DNA from 4 places in the Methylorubrum sp. SL192 genome. Region 2 is predicted to be linked to each of the others. Evidence: predicted binding sites of a transcription regulator. Region 2 holds the regulator's gene; each other region holds the start of a gene.
The links. The regulator LexA, encoded in region 2, represses DNA repair genes until DNA is damaged. The targets are predictions, from matches to a motif close to TGTTCNNNNTGTGTTCNG.
Positions count from the first base shown of each region.

Region 1: a site for LexA is predicted at 4,120-4,137, ahead of ssb (single-stranded DNA-binding protein). Genes of this name have one in related genera too.
Region 3: a site for LexA is predicted at 3,466-3,483, ahead of parE (DNA topoisomerase IV subunit B). Genes of this name have one in related genera too.
Region 4: a site for LexA is predicted at 1,534-1,551, ahead of OVA30_RS19420 (ImuA family protein). Genes of this name have one in related genera too.

Region 1 covers NZ_JAPPQV010000003.1:1,443,759-1,449,336, reverse strand. The annotation lists gene OVA30_RS07520 (NADH:flavin oxidoreductase/NADH oxidase) at 1-766, shown strand, start outside; gene OVA30_RS07515 (phosphodiester glycosidase family protein) at 921-1,694, opposite strand; gene OVA30_RS07510 (hypothetical protein) at 1,924-2,478, shown strand; gene OVA30_RS07505 (DUF4174 domain-containing protein) at 2,531-2,938, opposite strand; gene OVA30_RS07500 (NADP-dependent oxidoreductase) at 3,031-4,047, shown strand; gene ssb (single-stranded DNA-binding protein) at 4,282-4,851, shown strand; gene OVA30_RS07490 (helix-turn-helix domain-containing protein) at 5,228-5,578, shown strand, end outside.
Region 2 covers NZ_JAPPQV010000003.1:4,144,743-4,150,320, forward strand. The annotation lists gene OVA30_RS19975 (ComEC/Rec2 family competence protein) at 1-1,712, shown strand, start outside; gene lexA (transcriptional repressor LexA) at 1,706-2,428, opposite strand; gene OVA30_RS19985 (helix-turn-helix domain-containing protein) at 2,837-3,298, opposite strand; gene OVA30_RS19990 (hypothetical protein) at 3,359-3,580, shown strand; gene OVA30_RS19995 (helix-turn-helix domain-containing protein) at 3,828-5,578, shown strand, end outside.
Region 3 covers NZ_JAPPQV010000003.1:2,338,741-2,344,318, forward strand. The annotation lists gene OVA30_RS11785 (cyclic peptide export ABC transporter) at 1-1,253, shown strand, start outside; gene parE (DNA topoisomerase IV subunit B) at 1,347-3,404, opposite strand; gene OVA30_RS11795 (hypothetical protein) at 3,758-3,949, shown strand; gene OVA30_RS11800 (threonine aldolase family protein) at 3,987-5,027, opposite strand; gene OVA30_RS11805 (ABC transporter ATP-binding protein) at 5,169-5,578, opposite strand, start outside.
Region 4 covers NZ_JAPPQV010000003.1:4,010,640-4,016,217, forward strand. The annotation lists gene OVA30_RS19405 (hypothetical protein) at 1-253, shown strand, start outside; gene OVA30_RS19410 (peptidylprolyl isomerase) at 257-718, shown strand; gene OVA30_RS19415 (response regulator) at 789-1,193, opposite strand; gene OVA30_RS19420 (ImuA family protein) at 1,586-2,347, shown strand; gene OVA30_RS19425 (DUF6504 family protein) at 2,262-3,764, shown strand; gene OVA30_RS19430 (error-prone DNA polymerase) at 3,871-5,578, shown strand, end outside.

The DNA.
Region 1 (5,578 bases), 2.7 Mb from region 2:
CGCGCAGATCGCCCCGGACTCCGTCGATGGCTGGCAGACCGAGGCCCCCTCGGCGGTCTCCCACGCGGAGGGCGAGGTGCCGCCGCACGCCCTCGACGCGGACGGGTTGAAGCGGGTGCGCGACGGCTTCGTCGCCACGGCCAAGCGCGCCATGCGCCTCGGCATCGACGCCGTCGAGCTGCACGGCGCTCACGGCTACCTGCTGCACCAATTCCTCTCGCCGCTCTCCAACCGCCGGGACGACCAGTACGGCGGCAGCCTGGAGAACCGGATGCGGTTTCCGCTGGAATGCTTCGAGGCGGTGCGCGAGGTCGTGCCCGCGGGCAAGCCGGTCTGGATGCGGGTCTCGGCGACCGATTGGGTCGAGGACGGCTGGACCCTCGACGAGACGGTGGAACTCGCCCGCGCCCTCGGGCGCTGCGGCGCGGCCGCCATCCACGTCTCCACCGGCGGCCTCTCGACGGCGCAGAAGATCCCGGTCGGGCCGGGCTATCAAGTGCCCTTCGCCGAGCGGATCAAGGCAGAGACCGGGCTCACCACCATCGCGGTCGGCCTCATCACCGAGCCGCGCCAGGCGGAAGGCATTCTCGCCGAGGGCAAGGCCGATGCGGTCTCGCTCGCCCGGGCGATGCTCTACGATCCCCGCTGGCCCTGGCACGCCGCGGCCGAACTCGGGGCGCAGGTGCGGGCACCGAAGCAGTACTGGCGCAGCCAGCCGCACCAGTACAAGGATCTGTTCAAGAGCTCGGCCTTCGGGCAGCGATAGGGCTTTTTTCTCCCATTCTCGAACCTCATCCTGAGGTGCCGCGAAGCGGCCTCGAAGGATCCTCCAGGGATCGCGCGGCCGGCTGGAGGATCCTTCGAGGCCCGCTGACGCGGGCACCTCAGGATGAGGATGTGATGTTGGAAGGCGTTGGTGCCTACCGCCCCACCGCCCCCACCAGCGGCCCGAGCGGCCGGCTGAGGTCCGAGCGGCCGAGGCCGGGCGCGTAGAGGCTCGAGACGCTGCCGTCGAGGAATAGGGCGTTGCGGCAGCCGAAGCTGTCCTTGAACAGGCGGGCGAAGGCGCCGAAGGTCACCGGGCGCTCCGAGATCGCGAACACCGCGACGTGTCCGCCGTCGCGCACGCCGACGCCGTTGCGGATCTTCTGGCTCGGGCCGTCCGCCGAAATCTTCGGGTGGATCTTGCCGTCGATCACCAGCATCGGCCCCGATTGCGTGGCAAAATCCGGCGCCGGCCTGGCGCGCAGGTAGCGTCCGGTATCGAGCACGCCGGCCCGGTCGCCCTTCACGTAGAAGACGCCGTTCGGCTTGAGGTGGAAGTTGCCCGGCCCGTTGGTGGTGGAGGCGCCCTTCAGTTCGCGCCCGTCCTCGACATAGAGCCCGACCGGAGCCTGCCCCTTGTCGTACATGCCGGCATTCATCGCGAAACTGAGGCGCGGGCCCTGCCGATCGGCGAGACTCGACAGCGAGCCGTAGGGCAAGCCGTCGGTTCCGAGCCAGAACAGCCGCACGCGCTCGCGCCGCAGATCGACGGTGCAGACCGTGTAGGGCTGCCCCTCGAACTCGACCGCCTGGCACGGCCCCTTGGCGGCAGGCGCCGGCTGCGCCTGGACGGGTACGGGTGCGAGCGGCCCGAGAACGAAGCCGGAGACCAGGGCAGCGGCGAGAGCGGGAACGGCAAGTCGGCGCATCACGGGCGGGCGGTTCCTGAAGGGGCGGCCCCTGCGGGGCAGGCATGGCCGTATCCGCCCTCCTCGCGCGAAAGCATGGCAGCATTCAAGCCGCCCGCACGACGGGCAGCGTCGTCCGCAGCAGCATCACAGGACGTTTGGGACCAGAGGTCGCAGGGACCGATTTTTCCCGTCACACGTTCAAAGCCAACAGGGGGAGCACTTTTCTCTCTCGGGTGGAGACGATCTGATGAAACGGGTTGTTCTGGCATCGGCGGTGATGGCAAGCGCGCTGATGATGATCCCGGCCACCGCTGATGCCCGTCCGGGCTTCGGTGGCGGTGGCTTCCGCGGCGGCGGGTTCGGTGGCGGCGGGTTCGGTGGCGGCGGCTTCCGCGGTGGTGGGTTCGGCGGCGGTGGCTTCCGTGGCGGCTTCGCCGGCGGCGGTTTCCGCGGTGGTGGGTTTGGCGGCCCGCGTTTCGGCGGCGGATTCGCCGGCCGGGGCGGGTTCTATCGCGGTGCCGGCTTCGGCGGCTGGCGCGGCGGATATGGCGGATGGCGGGGCGGCGGCTGGGGCTACCGGCGCGGCATCGGCCTGGGTGGCGTCGGTCTCGGGCTGGGTCTCGGCCTCGCCGCGGGCGGCCTCTACGGCGGCTATGGTGGTTACGGCGGCTGGGGCGGACCCTACGGCTACACGACGGTCGGCTACGACCCGTATTTCGCCGGTGGCGGCTGCTACACCGTCCCGCGCCTGGCCTGGACGCCCTACGGCTACCGCCGCGTCCTGGTCGAGCGCTGCTACTGATCGCATCGACGACAAGGAAGGGGCCGCTCGCGGCCCCTTTTTCTTGTGCGGGTCAGCGCTGCTTCGCCTCGTCCTGCCGCATCGGCATGGCGTCGATGGTGGAAAACAGGCGCTGCGGCGGAATCGGCTCCTCCGAGGTCAGCTTGGCGCCGCCGTCCTTGCCGACGAGCACAGCCCGGAAAGCGTTGTCCGGGAGGCCGAGATGCCGACGCAGGGCGGAGGCCTCCGCCCCCTTCCCCACCGCCTCGACCGTGACGAGATCGCGCGCGGACGCGCCCGTCCGCCCCGATGCCATCGCCTGCCGCTGCGCCTTCAGCTGCGCATCATCGCCATCCGGCGCGGCCAGCACCAGCACCCGCGATTTCCAGCGATAGCCCGAGAGCGGATCGCCCTCGGCCGCTCCGGCGGACCCAGCCACTGCCAACATCGCCGCGGTCATAGCCGCCGTCTTCCACGCCATCGCGAACCTCCACAGTTGTACCGCCATGCATTGCCGGAACCAGCGCGCGACCCATCTGCCCGGTTCCACCCGAACGAACCCCGGAGGGCTCCATGGCAGTCGTCAACCGTCGGATCGTGCTGGCCGCGCGCCCACACGGCGAGCCGAAGCCCGAACATTTTCGCCTGGAAGAGGGGCGCACGCCCACGCCGCAACAGGGCGAGGTGCTGCTTCGGACCCGCTGGCTCTCCCTCGACCCCTATATGCGCGGGCGGATGAGTGCGGCGAAATCCTATGCCAAGCCGGTCGAGATCGGCGAGACCATGGTCGGCCAGACGGTCAGCGAGGTGGTCGTCTCCGAGAATCCGGCCTTCGCCGAGGGCGATCTCGTGCTGGCCAATGCCGGCTGGCAGGAATTCGCCGTCTCGGACGGCAAGAATCTGCAGCGCATCGACCCCGCCGACGGGCCGCCGAGCCAGTTCCTCGGAATCCTCGGCATGCCCGGCATGACCGCCTATACCGGGCTTCTGGAGATCGGCCGGCCGCAGCCGAAGGAAACCGTGGTGGTGGCCGCGGCCGCGGGGCCGGTCGGCTCCCTCGTCGGCCAGATTGCCCGTATCAAGGGCGCGCGGGCCGTCGGCATCGCCGGGGGCGCGGAAAAATGCGCCTACCTGACCGAGACCCTCGGCTTCGACGCGGCCGTCGACCACCGCGCCGCCGACTTCCCCGACGCGCTGGCCCGCGCCTGCCCCGACGGAATCGACGTGTATTTCGAGAATGTCGGAGGGGCGGTGTTCGACGCGGTGCTGCCGCTCCTCAACGATTTCGCGCGGGTGCCGGTCTGCGGCCTCGTCGCGGGCTACAATCTGAGCGAACTGCCCGCCGGGCCCGACCGCTCGCCGGTGCTGATGCGCGCCATCCTCACCAAGCGGCTGACGCTGCGCGGCTTCATCGTCTGGGATTTTGCCGCGATGCACGGCGATTTCATCAGCGACGTCGGCGGCTGGCTGCGTGCCGGGCGGGTCAAGGCGCGCGAGGACGTGGTCGAGGGCCTGGAAAACGCGCCGGCTGCCTTCGCCGGGATGCTGCGGGGCGCCAATTTCGGCAAGCTCGTCGTGAAGGTCGCCTGAGGCCGGCGCCCGCCTGCGCGGACGGTCTCGGTTCCCTAGGCTACCGCGCCGGAAAGCCGCTTGTCGGGCAACGAGAACAGAGATAGAACATTGACACTGGCCACGGCACTCGGTGGTTAGCGTGCACAAAGGCCGACGACGGCTTGCCGAGACGAGGCGGCACGCTCAAGAGTCGCGGCCATCGCGGGCGTGACCTACAATGCCCTGTGAGATCGGACCGGATGGAGAGATGAGATGGCGGGCAGCGTCAACAAGGTGATTCTGGTCGGCAATCTCGGGCGCGATCCCGAGACCCGGCGTCTGTCCTCGGGCGACCCCGTGGTGAACCTGCGCATCGCGACGTCGGAGTCCTGGAAGGACAAGGCGTCGGGCGAGCGCAAGGAAAAGACCGAGTGGCACTCGGTCGTGATCTACAACGACAACCTCGCCAAGGTGGCGGAGCAGTATCTGCGCAAGGGCTCGAAGGTCTACATCGAGGGCCAGCTTCAGACCCGCAAGTGGACCGACCAATCGGGCGCGGAGAAGTACACCACCGAAGTGGTGCTCCAGCGCTTCCGCGGCGAGATGACGATTCTCGACGGCCGTGGCGGCGGTGGCGGCGGCGACTTCGCGGGCGAGGACGACGGCGGCGGCCAGATCAGCCGCGGCGGCGACCGGAGTGGTGATCGCGGCGGCGACCGTGGCGGGCGCGACGATTACGGCTCGAGCCGCTCCGGTGGCGGTGGTGGCGGCGGCGATCGCCGGCACTCCTCGGGCGGCGGCGCCAAGCCGAACTACGACCTCGACGACGACATCCCGTTCTAGGTTTCTGATCAAGGACGGTTTTGTGAAGGGTCGGCGCGGACAGCGCCGGCCCTTTTTTGGTATCGGGTTACGCCTTGTCTGCCAGTGGCGTGACGTCGCTTCGGATCGGGGCGACGGATACGGAAAGCCGTGACAGCTGGCATCGATGCGGAACGCGCTTCTTCGAGCCAGATATCGCTCGGAATCTCGGCATCGGAGGCTAACACGGGCCGGAACAGTGACTTCGGCTCCGCCATCTCCCGACGATGTCCACCGGTGGAAAAGCTGGCACGGCCGAGCACTTGCGCTCTCGTAACGGCCGTTCCCGGTGGCGGCTTCGAAATCCTGCACCATAATCGTTTCGCGCCGGGACGGCGGAAGGAGAAGCCAGGGATCCATGCTGAACACAGCGTCGAACGCGCCGGTCGCGGAGGAGCGCCCCCTGGAAAAGGCGCTCGGCCATCAGGTCCGCCTGCTGCGGCGGGAGCGCGACCTGTCGGTGGCCGACCTCGGCAGCGCGGCCGGCATCTCGCCGGGCATGATCTCCAAGATCGAGAACGGAGCGATCTCACCCTCGCTCGCTTCGATCAACGCGATCGCCTCGGCCCTCAACGTGCCGATCACCGCCCTTTTCGCCGCCTTCGAGGAGACCCGTGATTGCAGTTACGTGAAGCGCGGCCAGGGCGTACCGATCGAGCGGCGCGGCACCAAGGTCGGGCATCTCTACGAGTTGCTCGGCGCCGGCATC
Region 2 (5,578 bases):
CCATCCGCGCCACCGCCCGCCTGTTGCCGCCGCCGGAGGCGGTGCGGCCGGGCGGCTACGACTTTGCGCGCGACGCCTACTTTCGCGGGATCGGCGCCGTGGGCTCGCTGGTCGGCAAGGTCGAGGTCGGGCCGCCGGCCGAGCCGCTGGCCCTGTCGCTGCGGTTGACCGCCGCCATCGACGCGGCGCGCAATGCCTTCACCCGCCGCATCACCGACGCGATCGGCGGACAGGCCGGCGCGGTGGCGGCGGCCCTCGTCACCGGAAAGCGCGGACTGATCTCCAACGAGACCAACGACGTGCTGCGCGCGGCGGGAATTTATCACGTCGTCTCGATCTCCGGGCTCCACATGGTGCTCGCGGCGGGCGTCGTATTCTGGCTGGTGCGGGCCGGGCTCGCCCTGGTTCCGGTGCTAGCCCTCGCCTGGCCCATCAAGAAGATCGCGGCGGGGACGGCGATGCTGGGCGTGACCGCCTATTGCGCCTTCTCCGGCTGGGACGTCGCCGCCGAGCGCGCGCTGATCATGACGCTGGTGATGCTCGGCGCGATCCTTGTCGATCGCCCGGCGCTCAGCCTCCGCAACCTCGCCCTCGCAGCGATCCTGGCGCTCGCCCGCGAGCCGGAGGCGCTGCTGGGTCCGAGTTTCCAGATGTCGTTCGGTGCGGTTGCCGGCCTCATCGCCTGTGCGCCGCTCATCGACGGGCGGGTTTTCCGAACCGACAGTTCGTCCCGGATTGCGCGGTCCGCGTTCTGGGTGGCGAAGGCGGTGGTCGGAACGCTGGCCACGACGCTGGTGGCGCAACTCGCCACCGCGCCATTCGCGACCTACCACTTTCAGACCGTGCAGCCCTTCGGCCTTGTCGGCAACGCGCTGACCCTGCCGCTCGTGTCGCTCGCGGTGATGCCCGCGGCGGTGCTCGGGATGCTGGCCTACCCCTTTGCCCTCGACCGACCGGTCTGGTGGCTGATGGGGCTTGCGGTGCGCGGCATGCTCGACATCTCCGCCTGGATCGCCGGGTTCGGGCAAGCCAACGTCGTGCTGCCCGCGTTCGGAACGGGCGCCCTGATGCTGCTCGCCGCCGCCCTGCTGCTGGCGACACTTCCTGTGTCGCGGCTGCGTCTCCTCGCCCTCGTGCCGGCGGGGCTCGGTGTTGCCCTCGCCGCGAGCCCAATCCGCTACGACATCTACATCGATCGGGACGGGGCCGGCGCCGCGGTTCGCGGCAAGGACGGGCGCCTCGTGGTGCTCGGGCGCCCGCCCGGCTTCGTGCTCGAACAATGGTTGAAGGCCGATGGCGACGGCCGCCGTCCGGAAGCCGCGACCGGTGCCGCCGGGCCGCGCTGCGACCGGATCGGCTGCACCCTCACGGCCGTGGACGGGCGCGCCGTCGCTCTCGTCATGGACAAACGCGCTTTCGCGGAGGATTGCGCGCGGGCCGACATTCTCATCACCCGACTGCGTGCTCCGCCGGGCTGCGCCGCGCCGCTGATCGCCGACCGGACGTTCCTAGCGGTGCGGGGCGCCACGGCGATCCGCCTCGGAACGGCAGGACCTGAAATCACCACTGCCCGCGGGGCCGGTCAGCCGAAGCCCTGGCAGCCCCGGCCTGCCAGCGCGGCGACACCGGCAACCGAGGCGGGCCCCCAATCTCCCAACGATCCAAGTGCGGCGGATCCATCAGACCCGCCGCTCCCCGAAAATCCTCAGTAACGGCGCACGAGGCTGACGAGCTTGCCCTGGATGCGCACCCGATCGGGCCCGAGCACGCGGGTCTCGTAGGCCGGGTTGGCGGCTTCCAGCGCGATCGACGAGCCGCGGCGGCGCAGGCGCTTGAGGGTCGCCTCCTCGTCGTCGATCAGCGCGACGATGATGTCGCCATTGTTGGCGGTCTCCTGTTTGTGGATCACCACGAGGTCGCCATCGAGAATGCCGGCCTCGATCATCGAATCGCCGCGCACTTCCAGCGCGTAATGCTCTCCGCCCGACAGGAAGTCGGGGGACATCGAAATCGAGTGGCTCTGGCTCTCGATCGCCGAGATCGGCACACCGGCAGCGATCCGGCCCATCACCGGCACCATCACCGATTGGCCCTTGCCGTCATGGGCCTGAAGCATGGGAGGCTTCGGCGCGGCGGGCTTGGCCGAAAGACCGCCCTCGACCACGCTCGGCGTGAAGCGCCGCGGCTCGGACGATGCGGGCTTGGCCGCCGGCATGTCGGGCATGCGCAGGATCTCGATCGCCCGCGCCCGGTTCGGCAGACGGCGGAGAAACCCGCGCTCTTCCAGCGCCATGATCAGGCGGTGGATGCCGGATTTGGATTTCAGGTCGAGCGCGTCCTTCATTTCGTCGAAGGACGGCGGCACACCGCTCTCCTGCATCCTCTGCTGGATGAACTGGAGCAGTTCGAGTTGCTTGCGGGTCAGCATGCGGCACCTGCTGTCGACCGCGGGCCGGGGGCGCCGCAGAATCGTTGAAAACAAAGCACGAACAGCCTAGACGTTCCTCTCCTGTTCCGCAAGCATCCCTCCGGAAGCGACAGTGGTGGGCGCGTTTTCGAAAATCGGCGGCGGCCCATAATCGATAATCAGCGGGTAGTTTTGGAGAAACGCATTACTAACAACGACTTAAATGCCTTTTGAGGGGTGTCCAATCGCAACGACTGTTCGCGCCTGCCGCTCGCCGCCGATTATCGATAACGCATTGCCGCTGATGCGTTTTTTGCGGACCCACTTTCCAGCCTGCGTGTGATTGCGGACCCTATTGCGGACCCCGCGGGGTAAGAGTGCGCGAGATTTCCGAAGGCCCAATCGTCGACGAGGACGCAAGTGGAGCAATCAGTAGGCGCGCAGCGTCTCAATCCAGACCGGAATGTCGGCATCGGCAATTTCTGTCCGTACCTCATTATAGATGGCGAAAAGTTTATCGGGATCACTTTCCAGGCCAAAGCGTCGCTTCAAATATGCATGTAAACCTCCGAGCCTAAATCCGAAATATATTGCTTCGTAATTCGGCGCGCCGTAACCGGCGTCGGGGTATTCAAGAACTACGAGCCTTATGAGCGCGAATATATAAGCCTCACGCAGGCCTATTAATCCGGATGTCGGCAAATCGCGTCCTGCGCTTCGGGCAGCCTTGCTGAACACTCGCAGTTTGTATCGTTCGGGCACGGCGCCGCGACGTCGCCAGCCAGCGATGGTTGATGGATCTATCCCAAGCTGATCCGCCAACTCCCGGTCCAACTCCACCCCTGCTTCTCGCTTGAGGCTGTCGATTTCGTCGCCAACGCCATCTGCCATGTTGCATCACATTTCACAAGATGTCATACGTCATGTAATGACATGTTGTGCGAGCTTAACATGAACGTTGTCCTTCACGACAGCCTCGCCGCCTATGAGCGGGAGTACAATCTTGTGCGTGGCGCCCTCACCTCGAAAGGGACGTCGCTGAACGCTTGGTTGTCGGAACAGGGAATAAATCGGCAGCTCGCCTATCGGGCGCTCAAGGGGCAATCACTCGGCCGCAAGGCCGTCGCTGTCCGCGCGCAGATCCTGAGAGACGTTCTTGGCTCGGCCGCCTGACATGTTGGATTGGCTGTCGAGCGTCGATCTGGCAGCTACGGCTGGCATTTCGGAGCGTAAGGCGCGAGCCCCGCTCGCGCGTTCTCTTCGTGATCCGGAATATCGGTGGCGCGGCAAGCAGCTTGTCGTCGTCGCTCGGCATGGTCGCGGCGGACTTAGTGGCGAGCAATTCCGCGTGCGCGCCGACAGCCTCCCTCTCGACCTTCAACAGCGCTGGCGCGAGCTTTCAGGCCCTGTTGAAGCGCCCTTGAAACTAGATGACGCCACCCTGGCCGTGTGCCAGTGGCGCTACGCTCTGATCCAGCCCGCCTTGGCCGCCCCGAAGCGCTCGGCCGAGCGCACGCAGATCGTGCGGGACATCGCCGGCCGGGAACATGTCTCCCCGAAGGGCCGCCGCGAGCGCGTTGGTGAGCGCACCTTGCAGGAGTGGATCACCCGCTTCGAGGAGCGCGGCGGCTTCGCCGGCTTGGTTCGGCAGAAGCGCAAGGGCCATGGCGAAGCGGCTGTCATCGTCACCCGCAAATGGGACCGCGCTGTAGCCCTGGACGAGGCCGCCAAGCACCGCATCGGGCACGAGCTGCGCCAGTACGTTCGAGGGCTCCGCAAGGCGAACGAGAGCCTATCCTTCATCGAGCCGTTGGCTGCGCTCAAGCTCCGCGAGCTGACCCGCGCCGCCGGCTTCGAGGCCGACGACGCGACGCTCACCGCGATCTGCGCCGTCCCCTACAACCTCATCCAGGCCGAACGCGACTTCAAGGGGGTGGGCACCTTCAAGAACGATCGCTCGACTTACGAGCACGCCAAGCCGCGCATCCAGCGCAGCCGCGCCGGCCTTGCCCCCAACGACATTTGGGTCGGCGACGTGCACCCGGTCGATATCCTCTACCAGCGCGCGGATGGCAGCACCGCAACCCTGCGCGGCATCGCTTGGCTCGACCTCGCCACCAACGGGCTTCACGTCACCTGGATCGCCTTGGAGAAGGGTCAGGGTGGCGTTCGCAACACCCACGTCATCCGCAGCTTCGCGGCGGCTGTCGCCGCCTGGGGCGCGCCGAGGGCGCTCTATCTGGACAATGGCTCGGAGTACAACTGGGCCGAGTTCATCAACGACGCCTTGAAGCTTCTCGATGCGCAGGGCCGGCGGATCGTCGGCGACCTCGCGCCCTGGGCAGAGCGACGGTCCAACATCGTCAAGGCGATGCCGTACAACGCGCAGGCCAAGCCGATCGAGAACATCTTCGGCGTGCTGGAGCGCAAGCATTTCTCCGCCATCCCCGGCTGGATCGGCGGCGACCGGATGCGCAAGCGGACCCAGAACCACGGCAGGGAGCCCGATCCGTTCCCCGGCACCGTCGCACAGCTCGTCGCGCTGCTCGATGCCCAGGTGGCGATGTACAATGCCATGCCGCAGGTCGGCCGCGCGCTCGCCGGCATCTCGCCGAACGACGCGCTTCGGACCGCCATCGAGGGCGGCTGGCGCGGAACCGCCGTCAACCCCGATGCACTCCGCGTCGCCTTCTCCACAGAGGAGGTTCGGCAGGTCACGCAAGGGTGCGTGCGCCACAAGGGGCTTTGGACCTCGCGGGAGCTGCAAGAGTACCAGGGTGATACCGTTACCCTGCTCGTCCCGAAATACGAGGATTGGGTGCGCCTGCCAGTCCGCGACGAAGCCGGCCGCATCTTCACCTACGTGGAGCGTGACACCGCCTACGGCATCCTCGACCCGGCCGGCGCTCGCGAGGCGGACGCCCGCTCGCGGGCTCATGGACGCGGCGTCGCCGCCCTCGACCGAAGCGCGCCGGATATCGACCGGCTGACCGAGCGGCAGAAGCTCGCTCGTCAGCTGCTGCCCGCGCCGGCCCAGCCCGCGCCGATCGCGCGGCTGACCGGCTCAGCCGAGGCCGAGGACATCGCGCTCAACGCCGGCTTCTCGCCGGATGCCGAGACCGATCGCGCCCGCAAGCAACGCCTCGTCCAAGAGCGCGAAGAAGCTGCTGC
Region 3 (5,578 bases), 1.8 Mb from region 2:
TGGTCGCGGGCGGGACGCTCATCGGCTGCGCGGCCTACATGATCCTCCTGTCACCCTCCCTCTCGGCGGTGACGGCGGTGGTCCTGATCCTCGAGAGCCTCGGCGCGAACGCCCTGCGCCGGAACATGCTCCGGTCCTTCGAGGAGGTCCGCAAGAACCGCGAGGCGACCCAGAAGCACTACCTCACCCTGACCGAGGCGGCGAAGGAGCTCCGCATCGGCCGCGAACGCCGGCTCCACCTCCGCGACGTCGCCCTCAGTACCTGCATCGAGCAGGGGCGCCATCTGATGACGCGGATCGCCGTCATCCAGCAATCGCTGTCGATGCTGAGCCAATCGACCAACTTCCTGCTGTTCGCCGGTCTCATCGCCTACAAGGTCCTGGCCGGCATCAGCGGCGCCGAACTTTCCGGCTTCGTGCTCGTGCTGCTCTACATCCAGGCGCCGATCGGCCAGCTCATCCACTTCGTGCCCATGATTGGGCAGGCCCAAGTGGCCTACCGGCGCATCGCCGAGTTTTCGGAAGAGGGAACGGAGGCGGAAGCCGGCCTTCTCGCAGCCGTGCCGTCGGAGGCGGGCCGCCGCATCCGCGAGATCACCCTGCGCGGCGTCAGCCACGGCTTCCCGGCGGCCGGCGACAAGGCCCCCTTCACGCTCGGCCCGCTCGACCTGACGATCCGGGCGGGCGAGATCCTGTTCATCGTCGGCGAGAACGGCTCGGGCAAAACGACGCTGATCAAGCTGCTGCTCGGTCTGTACCCGCCGCAAACGGGAGAGATCCTGCTCGACGGCGTGCCGGTGACGGCGCAGACGCGCGACGCCTACCGCCAGCACTTCTCGGCGATCTTCTTCGACTACCACCTGTTCGACGAACTGATCCCCGCCGATGGCGCCGACTCCGAGGCCGCCCGGCCCCTGCTGGAACGGCTCGATCTGGCCCACAAGGTCGGCATCAGCGAGGGACGCTTCTCCACCACCGACCTCTCGACCGGCCAGCGCAAGCGCCTCGCCCTGGTCCAGGCCGCCCTCGAAGGACGCCCGGTCCTCGTGCTGGACGAGTGGGCAGCGGAACAGGATCCGACCTTCCGGCGCCGCTTCTACGAGGCGCTTCTGCCGGACCTGCGAAGCGGTGGCCGAACCCTCATCGTTATCAGCCACGACGATCGCTACTTCGACGCCGCCGACCGGGTGCTGCATTTGGCGGAAGGGCGGATCGTGGAGATCACGGAGAGAGCGATGGCCGAGCCGGCCTGACGGATCGCTGCGGCGCGAGCATCAGCGACACGACTCGGCACGACGGCGATTCATTGCCCCAGACGGCTTCCGTCGAGGGAAAAGCGGAGCGGATCAGATATCCAGCTCCGTCCCATCCGCGAACGATGCCCGCTCGGTGATGAAGGCGAAGCGCGCCTCGGGCTTGTTGCCCATCAGGCGCTCGACCGTATCACCCGTCGATTCCCGCGCCTCGTCGAGGATCGCGACGCGCAGCAGCGTGCGCTTCTTCGGGTCCATCGTCGTCTCCTTCAACTGCGCCGGCATCATCTCGCCGAGGCCCTTGAAGCGGCCGATCTCGACCTTGCCGTTCTTGAACACGGTCTTGATGATCCGCTCCTTGTCCGCATCGTCGCGGGCATAGGCCGATTTCGCGCCCTGGCTGATCCGGTAGAGCGGCGGGATCGCGAGGTAGAGATGCCCCTTGTCGATGAGCTTGGGCATCTGCCGGTAGAAGAAGGTGATGAGGAGCGAGGCGATGTGGGCGCCGTCCACATCCGCGTCGGTCATGATGATGACCCGGTCGTAGCGAAGGTCCGCCTCGCGGAAGTTCGCGCCGGTGCCGCAGCCGAGCGCCAGCGTCAGATCCGAGATGAGCTGGTTGGCGCCGAGCTTGTCGCGGCTCGCCGAGGCCACGTTCAGGATCTTTCCCCGCAACGGCAGCACCGCCTGTGTGGCGCGGTCGCGGGCCTGCTTGGCGGAGCCGCCGGCCGAGTCGCCCTCGACGATGAAGATCTCGGAGCCCACCGTGCCGGCGGCCGAGCAATCGGCGAGCTTGCCGGGCAGGCGCAGCTTGCGGGTGGCGCTCTTGCGGGCGACCTCCTTTTCCTGGCGGCGGCGCAGGCGCTCCTCCGCCCGGTCGATCACCCAGTCGAGCAGCTTGTTGGCCTGGGCGGGCGAGGCCGCGAGCCAGTGGTCGAAGGCATCGCGAATCGCCGTCTCGACGATGCGGGAGGCCTCCACCGTCGCGAGCTTGTCCTTGGTCTGGCCCTGGAATTCCGGCTCGCGGATGAAGACCGAGAGCATCGAGGCGCAGGTCGCCATCACGTCGTCGGTGGTCACCGCCGTCATGCGCTTGGCTTGGTTCACGCGCTCGGCATGCTCGCGGAGCGCCCGCAGCAGGGCGACGCGCAGGCCCGCCTCGTGGGTGCCGCCCTCCGGCGTCGGAATCGTGTTGCAGTACGAGTGCGAGACGCCGTCATCGGCCACCGTCCAGGCGACCGCCCATTCGAGCGAGCCGTGCGAGCCGGGCTTGGTGATCTTCCCCGAGAAGATGGAATCGAGGACGAGCTCCTTCCCCTCTATGTCGCGGGCGAGATAGTCCGAGAGCCCGCCGGGGAAGCGGTGCACGGCTTCGGCCGGCACATCCTCCAGCCCTTCGAGCAGGGCCGGGGCGCAGCGCCAGCGGATCTCGACGCCGCCGAACAGGTAGGCCTTGGAACGGGCCATCTTGAACAGGCGACGCGGGTCGAACCGCAGCGAGCCGAAGATCTGCGCGTCGGGATGGAAGCGCACCCGCGTGCCGCGCCGGTTCTGCACCCGCCCGATCGTCTCCAGGCTTCCCTGCGCATGACCGCGGGAAAAGCACTGCCGGTAGAGGGTCTGATTGCGCGCGACCTCGACCTCGAGCACGTCCGAGAGCGCGTTGACGACGGAGATGCCGACGCCGTGCAGGCCGCCGGAGGTCTCGTAGACCTTCGAGTCGAACTTACCGCCCGCGTGCAGCGTGGTCATGATGACCTCGAGCGCGGATTTGCCCGGAAATTTCGGATGCGGATCGACCGGGATGCCGCGGCCGTTATCGGTGACGACGAGAGAGCCCGATTCTTCCAGCTCCACCTCGATGAAGCTCGCGTGGCCCGCGACCGCTTCGTCCATGGAGTTGTCGATCACCTCGGCGAAGAGGTGGTGCAGCGCCCGCTCGTCGGTGCCGCCGATATACATGCCCGGCCGGCGCCGCACCGGCTCCAGCCCCTCCAGCACCTCGATCGTCGAGGCGTCATAACCCGCCTCCGCCGTTTCTGGCGCGGGCGCCGGAGACGGTGCCACGGGGGTGAGGCGGCGGCGGCGCTCGGCCTCCGCGGGGGGAGGCTTGGCACCAGGCCCGAACAGGTCGCGTGCCGGATCGCTCACGCGACGGCTCCTCGAATCGGGTCGGAGACGGGCTGCATGGCTCTTCATACCCTCACTGTAGCGGAACAAACAGGAAACAAAAAGTCTCCTGTCCGCTTCCGCCGGTCGCAGTACCACGACGGCCGGCCGCGTTCGAAGCCCGACGATCCTGCCAAGCCCGGCGCGTTGTCATCACAGTGATGCGGGCGGATGGTTAAGACGGCCTCACGAAGCCTGTGGTGGGCGGCAATCCTGCGGCTGAAACAAGGCAGCGGAACGTTAAGGCGGCGCGGCCCAGGATGGCGATGGGAACAGAAGATGGTTTCCGGACGTTAACTCAGCACGGTCAGCTTGACCGTAAGGGAGCCACGCCGATGACCCCCGCTGCCGCTCAAGCGCGTCACCTCTCCCTCATGCGCCTGGAACAGGCCGCGGGCCAGGCCTTCGGCTATGCCGACGAGCCCGAGCCGACCGCGTCCCGTTCCGCGATGCTGCTCTCGTCATCGGGTTTCGCCATCGCCACCGTGGCGACGGCTCTGGCAGCCACCATCACCTATCTCGTCTGATCCTGCCGCGAACGAAGCCGCGGTCACGCCGCCGCGGTCACGCCGCCGCGGGCAGGGCGCAGAGGCGGATGTCCTGCGCCAGCGCATCAACCCGCGCCGGCTCTGAATCCCAGGCGAACATGAAGCGGGACGCCCCGCCGATGAAGCCGTAGAACTGCCAGCCGCGGGCGCGCAGCCCCTCTTGGACCGGTGCCGGCAAGTTCAGGAACACGCCGTTGGCCTCTACCGGTGCCGCGAGCGAGATGCCCGGTACGTCGGCGATCCCCCGTACCAGCCGTCGGGCACATTCATTGGCGTGGCGGGCGTTGTCGAGCCACGCCCCGTTCTCCAGCATGCCGACCCAGGGCGCCGAGAGGTAGCGCATCTTCGAGGCGAGCTGGCCCGCCTGCTTGCAGCGATAGTCGAAATCCTCCGCGAGTTTTCGGTCGAAGAAGATCACCGCCTCGCCCACCGCCATGCCGTTCTTGGTGCCGCCGAAGCAGAGCACGTCGACGCCGGCCTTCCAGGTCAGCTCGGCCGGGAACGCGTCGAGCGAGGCGCAGGCATTGGCAAAGCGCGCGCCGTCCATGTGCAGGCGCAGGCCCGATGCGCGGCAAACGGCCGAGATGGCCGCGATCTCGTCAAGGCTGTAGACCCGCCCCGTCTCCGTCGCCTGGGTCAGCGTCACCGCCCGCGGTTTCGGGAAGTGGATGTCGCTGCGCTTGCCGGCGATCGTCCGCACGATCTCGGGCGTGAGCTTCCCGTCATCGGTCGCGGCGGTCAGCAGCTTCGAGCCGTTGGAGAAGAATTCCGGCGCGCCGCATTCGTCGGTCTCGATATGCGCCGAATCCGCACAGATCACGCTGTGATAGGATTGGCAGAGCGAAGCCAGCGCCAGCGAGTTGGCGGCGGTGCCGTTGAAGACGAAGAACACCTCGCAATCGGTCTCGAACAACCGCCGGAAGCCGTCGGCCGCGGCCTGCGTCCAGGTATCGGCGCCGTAGGCGGGGGCGTGGCCGGCATTGGCCGCCTGCATCGCGGTGAGGGCCTCCGGGCAGATCCCGGCATAGTTGTCGCTGGCGAATTGCTGTTCGGCCACGGCACGCTCCCGCTTCGTATCGGCGTCAAAAAGAAGGCCGGGCGGTGAGGGACCCGCCCGGCCTCATGACACCCATGTCGATCCAAGGGCCGATTTTTGCACCCCTCCCAGCCGATGGGCAGAGATGCAGCCGCTCGAATGTCAGGCCGCGGCGAGCGACATCGACATCGATTCCTTCTTCATCAACTCGCGGTAGAAGCCGTCGAGATGGGTCAGCTTCTCCGGCGAGCCGTCCTGCACGATGCGCCCGCCCTCCAGTACGACGATCCGGTCGAAGTCCTTCAGCGTCGAGAGGCGGTGCGCGATGGCGATCACCGTGCGGCCCTTCATCAGGTTGGCGAGCGCGGCGCGGATCGCCTCCTCGGACTCGGCATCGAGCGCCGAGGTCGCCTCGTCGAGCAGCAGGATCGGCGAATCCTTTAGGATGGCGCGGGCGATGGCGATGCGCTGGCGCTGGCCGCCGGAGAGCTTCACGCCGCGGTCGCCGACAATGGTGTCGAAGCCTTCCGGCAGCGACTGGATGAAGTCGGTGCAGTGGGCCGCTTCCGCCG
Region 4 (5,578 bases), 130 kb from region 2:
GGAGATCACGGCGCGTCTCTCCCTGCGCCGGGACGGCTCGGTGATCGGCATGCCGCAGATCACCTTCGCCAAGACGCCGTTTGCGAACACGCCGGGCGATACGAGGGCCCGAGACATCCTGATTCGGGCGACGCGCGACGCGATCGCCCGCTGCACGCCGGTCCGGGTCACTCCGGCTCTCGGCGGAGCCATCGCGGGGCGCCCCCTGGCGCTGCGCTTCATCTACGACGGACCCAGAGGACAGGGAATTTAACTCATGGCAGAGACGAACGAGACCATCGTCCTGGAGACCACCAAGGGCCGCGTCGTCATCGCGCTGCGCGCCGACCTCGCCCCCAACCACGTCGAGCGGATCAAGACGCTGACGACCCAGGGCTTCTACGACGGCGTGCCGTTCCACCGCGTCATCGACGGCTTCATGGCCCAGACCGGCGACCCGACCGGCACCGGCTCGGGCGGCTCGGAGCTGCCCGACCTCAACGCCGAGTTCAACGCCGAGCCGCATGTGCGCGGCACCTGCTCGATGGCGCGCACCAACTTCCCGCATTCGGCGAATTCGCAGTTCTTCATCTGCTTTTCCGACGCACGCTTCCTCGACCGCCAGTACACGGTGTGGGGCAAGGTGATCGAGGGCATGGAAGTGGTCGACACGATCAAGCGCGGCGAGCCCGTGCGCGATCCGGACCGGATCGTGAAGGCGACCGTCGCGGCGGCGTAAGGCTGTTTTTCCCCTCTCCTCGCCTGCGGGGAGAGGGGGCTTCTGATGTCGCGATGAAGCCGGCCGAGGCTCAGCCTTCCGGCGGCTCCCTGAGCCCCGCGGCCTCTTCGAGCCAGGTCAGGATTTCCGGGGCCCGCCAGGGCTTGGGCATGAAGGTCGCGGTGACGCGTAGGTCGCTCGGCTGGTCGCCCGCGTCGCCCGAGGTCAGCAGCAGGCGGATGCGCGGCCACGTCACGCCGATGATCCGCGCGAGTTCGAAGCCGCCGATCGTGCCCGGCGTGCGCACGTCCGAGAACACGACGTCGATCCCGTCGCCCCGCTGGTGCAGGATGTCAAGCGCACGCTCGGCCGTCTCGGCCTCGATGACCTCGAAGCCCTTCTCCTCCAGCAACTCGGCCGCGAGGTAGCGCTCATCGGGTTCATCCTCGACGACGAGAATGACGGGCCGGCGGCCTGTGGGTCGTGCGTCACTCATGACTGGTCACTCATGACCCTGATTAATCTAGAGGGCTCGCGGGAAAAACGCAGATTGCGCATCCCATACGATAACCTCCGGCAAAGTCCCCGGCAGACAATACGATAGAACGGTGGGGGCAAACGTCTGTCGTTCATGGGCAACAGCGCCTGGATTTGTTGCGCTCAAGTCGGGTCGGCATGCGCTTTTGCGTGAGATAAGCCGTCGCACCCGCTTTGCGTGCAGGGCTTGATGCGTCGCCGCCTCCCCTGGTCCAGGGTCAAGTGTGCGGTCGGAATAAAATCCGCATTTTCAACAGGGATGGCAACGCGAGGGCGGTTGACGGGTTACGGCTCAGGTGCGTTCACTGTTTGTTCTGAGCGACACCCTCCCGAGCCCCTGAACCCGCACCCATGCCCCCTCCCCGATCCCCCGACGTGCCGACGCTGGATGCGCTTCGCCGCCTGACGGACCGTACCGGGGCCGGCAGCGAACCGGCGGATTCGCGCGCCCTGCCCTTCGGGGTGACGGGGCTCGACGCGGCTCTGCCCGGTGGCGGTCTGGCCCTCGGGGCGCTCCACCAGATCCATGAGGGCGGCCCGCGCGGGCGCTACGCCGCTACCGCCGTGCTGTTTGCCGGCGGCATCCTCGCTCGGCTCGACGGTCCGGTGCTGTGGTGCCTGCACAGCCGCGATCTGTTCGCCCCCGCGCTCGCCCGGGTCGGGCTGCATCCCGACCGGGTGGTCTATTGCGAGACGTGGCGGGATGCCGAGGTGCTGCCCGCCATGGAGGAGGGTCTGCGCCATCGGGGGCTGGCCGGCGTCGTCGGCGAACTGACCCGCATGACGCTCACCCCCTCCCGCCGGCTCCAGCTCGCGGCGGAGGGCTCGGGCGTCACCGCGCTCGTCGTGCACCGCCTCTGCGCGGGGGAGGCCGTCGAGCCGGAGCCCAGCGCCGCGCGAACCCGCTGGCGGGTGGCGCCCGCCCCTTCGGAAGGAACGAACCGTCGAATGGGCCGGCCGCGCTGGCGGCTCGACTTGCAGCGCTGCCGCGGTGGGGCGCCGGGGGCTTGGATCGTGGAGGCTTGCGATGCGCAGGGTCGTCTCGCTGTACCTGCCGTCCTGGCCGACCGACCGGCTGCGCCGGAGCGGGTCCAGCACCGCGCCGCCGGATGAGCCCCTTGCCACCGTGGCGCAGGACGGTGCCCGGCGCCTTCTGGCCGGCGTCGACGCCGCCGCCCGCCGCCTCGGCCTGCGACCGGGCATGAGCGCGGCCCATGCCGGGGCGCTGGTGCCGGGCCTGCACCTCGTGCCCGCCGATCCCGAGGCGGATGCGGCGGCCCTGGCGCGGCTCGGCCTGTGGTGCCAGCGCTACGCGCCGATCGTCGCCCTCGACCCGCCCGACGGGCTGGTGATCGACATCACCGGCGCCGCCCATCTCCATGGCGGCGAGGCGCCCCTGCTCGCCGATCTCTCCGCCCGCCTGGAGCGGACGGGCATCACGGCGCGGCTCGCGCTCGCCGACACGCCGGGCTGCGCCTGGGGGCTGGCCCGCTTCGGCGAAGGGGGCATCGTGCCGCCGGGCGACGCGGCGCCGGTGCTGGCCCCCCTCCCGGTGGCGGCGTTGCGGCTCGGCGCCGAGGCCGTGCGGGCGCTGCAGGATGTCGGCCTCGCCCGCATCGGCCAACTCAGCGACAAGCCGCGGGCGGCCTTGCGGCTGCGCTTCGGTGCCGAGATCCTGTTCCGGCTCGACCGGGCGCTTGGGCACGCGCCGGAGCCGCTGACGGCGCTCGCCGCACCCGAGACCCCGCGCGTGGCCCTGCGCTTCGCCGAGCCGGTCGGCGCGCGCGAGAGCCTGGAACGGGTCGTCGCCGACCTCTGCGCCCAGCTCGTGCCGGAACTGGAGCGGCGCGGCCTCGGGGCGCGCCGGCTCGACCTCGTCTTCGTCCGCGTCGATCGCCTCGATCAGGCGATCCGAATCGGCACGGCGGGGCCGAGCCGCGACGCCACCCACCTCGCCCGGTTGCTCACTGAGCGCCTCTCTCTGATCGATCCCGGCTTCGGCATCGAGGAAGCGGTGCTCTCCGCCTCGCGGGTCGAGCCCCTGGCCGAGCGCCAGAATTCCCATCTCGCCGCCGGCCCGCAGGCGCCGGATCTCGCCGCCCTGGTCGATACCCTGCTGGTGCGCCTCGGCGCCGCCCGCGTCTACCGGCTGGCACCCGTGGAGAGCGACCTGCCCGAGCGGGCGGTGCGCCGCGTGTCGGCGCTGGCCGCCCCCCTCGGCGCGCTGTGGCCCACGGACCTGCCGCGCCCGGCTCGCCTTCTGGCGCCGCCGGAGCCGGTCATGGCGATGGCCGAGATCCCCGATGCGCCGCCGCTGTTCTTCGTCTGGCGCAACACCCGCCACCTGATCGCCCGGGCCGACGGGCCGGAGCGGATCCTCGGCGAATGGTGGGTGGCGGACACGGAAGCGGAACTCACCCGCGACTATTACCGGGTCGAGACGGAAGCGGGCGAGCGCTTCTGGCTGTTCCGCGACGGCCCGATGCAGGCGAACGGGCGCTGGTGGCTGCACGGGCTCGGCGAGGCGTGACACCGACCCGCGATGATCCATTGCGGGTCGCCACCGCGACTGCGGGGCGGCGGGCGTCCGCCGGACGCATCGCGTCTGACCTTGGTCGGAAGCGATGCAACTCAGCATGAGCACGCCGGAGCTTCAGGTCACAACGCATTTCTCTTTCCTGCGCGGCGCCTCGAGCCCGGAGGAGCTTTTTTCCGCAGCGAGCTTGCTCGGCATCCCGGCGCTCGGCGTCACCGATCACGGCTCGCTGGCCGGAATGGTCCGCGCGCATCAGGCGGCGAAGGTCACGGGCGTGCGCCTCGTCGTCGGCTGCCGGCTCGACCTCGACGATCTGTCTTCGCCGCTGCTCGTCTACCCCACCGACCGGGCCGCCTACGGCCGGCTCTGCCGCCTGCTCAGCCTGGGCAAGGCCAGGGGCGGCAAGGGCCGCTGCCGCCTGACTTGGCGCGATCTCGAAGAGTGGCAGGAGGGGTTTTTTGCAATTTTGCTCGCCGAGCAGCCGGGATCGGCGCTTCCGAACGACCTCGCGCGCTTCAAGGGCCTGTTCGGCGCCCGCGCGTCCTGCGCGCTGACGCGCCGCTTCCGCCCCGACGACGCCGACCGGCTCGACGCTTTGGCCGCCGCCGCCCGCGCCGCGCGGGTGCCCACCGTCGCCACCGGCGACATCCTCTACCATGTCGCGGGCCGGCGCCGCCTGCAGGACGTGGTGACCTGCATCCGGCTCGGGCTCACCATCGACCGGGCCGGCTTTGCCAAGGAGCGCCACGCCGACCGCTTCCTCAAACCCCCGGCCGAGACCGCGCGCCTGTTCGCGCGCTTCCCCGAGGCGCTGGTGCGGGCGGGCGAGGTCGCGGCGGCCTGCCGCTTCTCGCTGGACGACCTCGCCTACACCTACCCGACGGAAAGCCGCGAGGACGGGCTCTCGCCGCAGGAGCGCCTGGACGTCCTGACTTGGGCCGGCGCGGCACGGCGCTATCCGACCGGCGTGCCGGAGGCGGTGACGCGCCAGTTGCGCCACGAACTCGACCTGATCGGGCGGCTGGCCTACGCCCCCTACTTCCTCACGGTCGAATCGATCGTCGCCTTCGCCAATCGCGAAAAAATCCTGTGCCAGGGGCGCGGCTCGGCGGCCAATTCCGCGGTCTGCTTCTGTCTCGGCATCACCTCGATCGATCCGACGCGGCAGAACCTGCTGTTCGAGCGCTTCGTCTCGGAGGCGCGCCGCGAGCCGCCCGACATCGACGTCGATTTCGAGCACGAGCGCCGCGAGGAGGTGATCCAGTGGATCTTTCAGACCTACGGCCGCCACCGCTCCGCGCTCACCGCCATCGTCAGCCGCTTCCGCTCGCGGGGCGCCCTGCGCGAGGTCGGCAAGGTGATGGGCCTGCCCGAGGACGTGACCGGCGCCCTCAACCGCATGACCTGGTCCTGGAGCAGTGAGGGCGTCGGCGAGCGCGAATTGCGCGAACTCAACCTCAACCCCGACGACCGGCGCCTGCGCCTGACGCTGGCGATCGCCCGCGAGCTGATCGGCACGCCGCGCCACCTCTCCCAGCATCCCGGCGGCTTCGTCCTGACCCTCGACCGGCTCGACGAACTGGTGCCGGTCGAGCCGGCGGCGATGGCCGACCGTCAGGTCATCGAGTGGGACAAGGACGACATCGACGCCCTCAAGTTCATGAAGGTCGATGTGCTCGGGCTCGGCATGCTCGGCTGCCTGCGCCGCGCCTTCGATTTGCTGGCCGAGGTCAAGAACGACCCGCACGACCTCGCCTCGATCCCCTCAAAGGATGAGCCGACCTTCGCGATGATCCGGCGCGCCGACA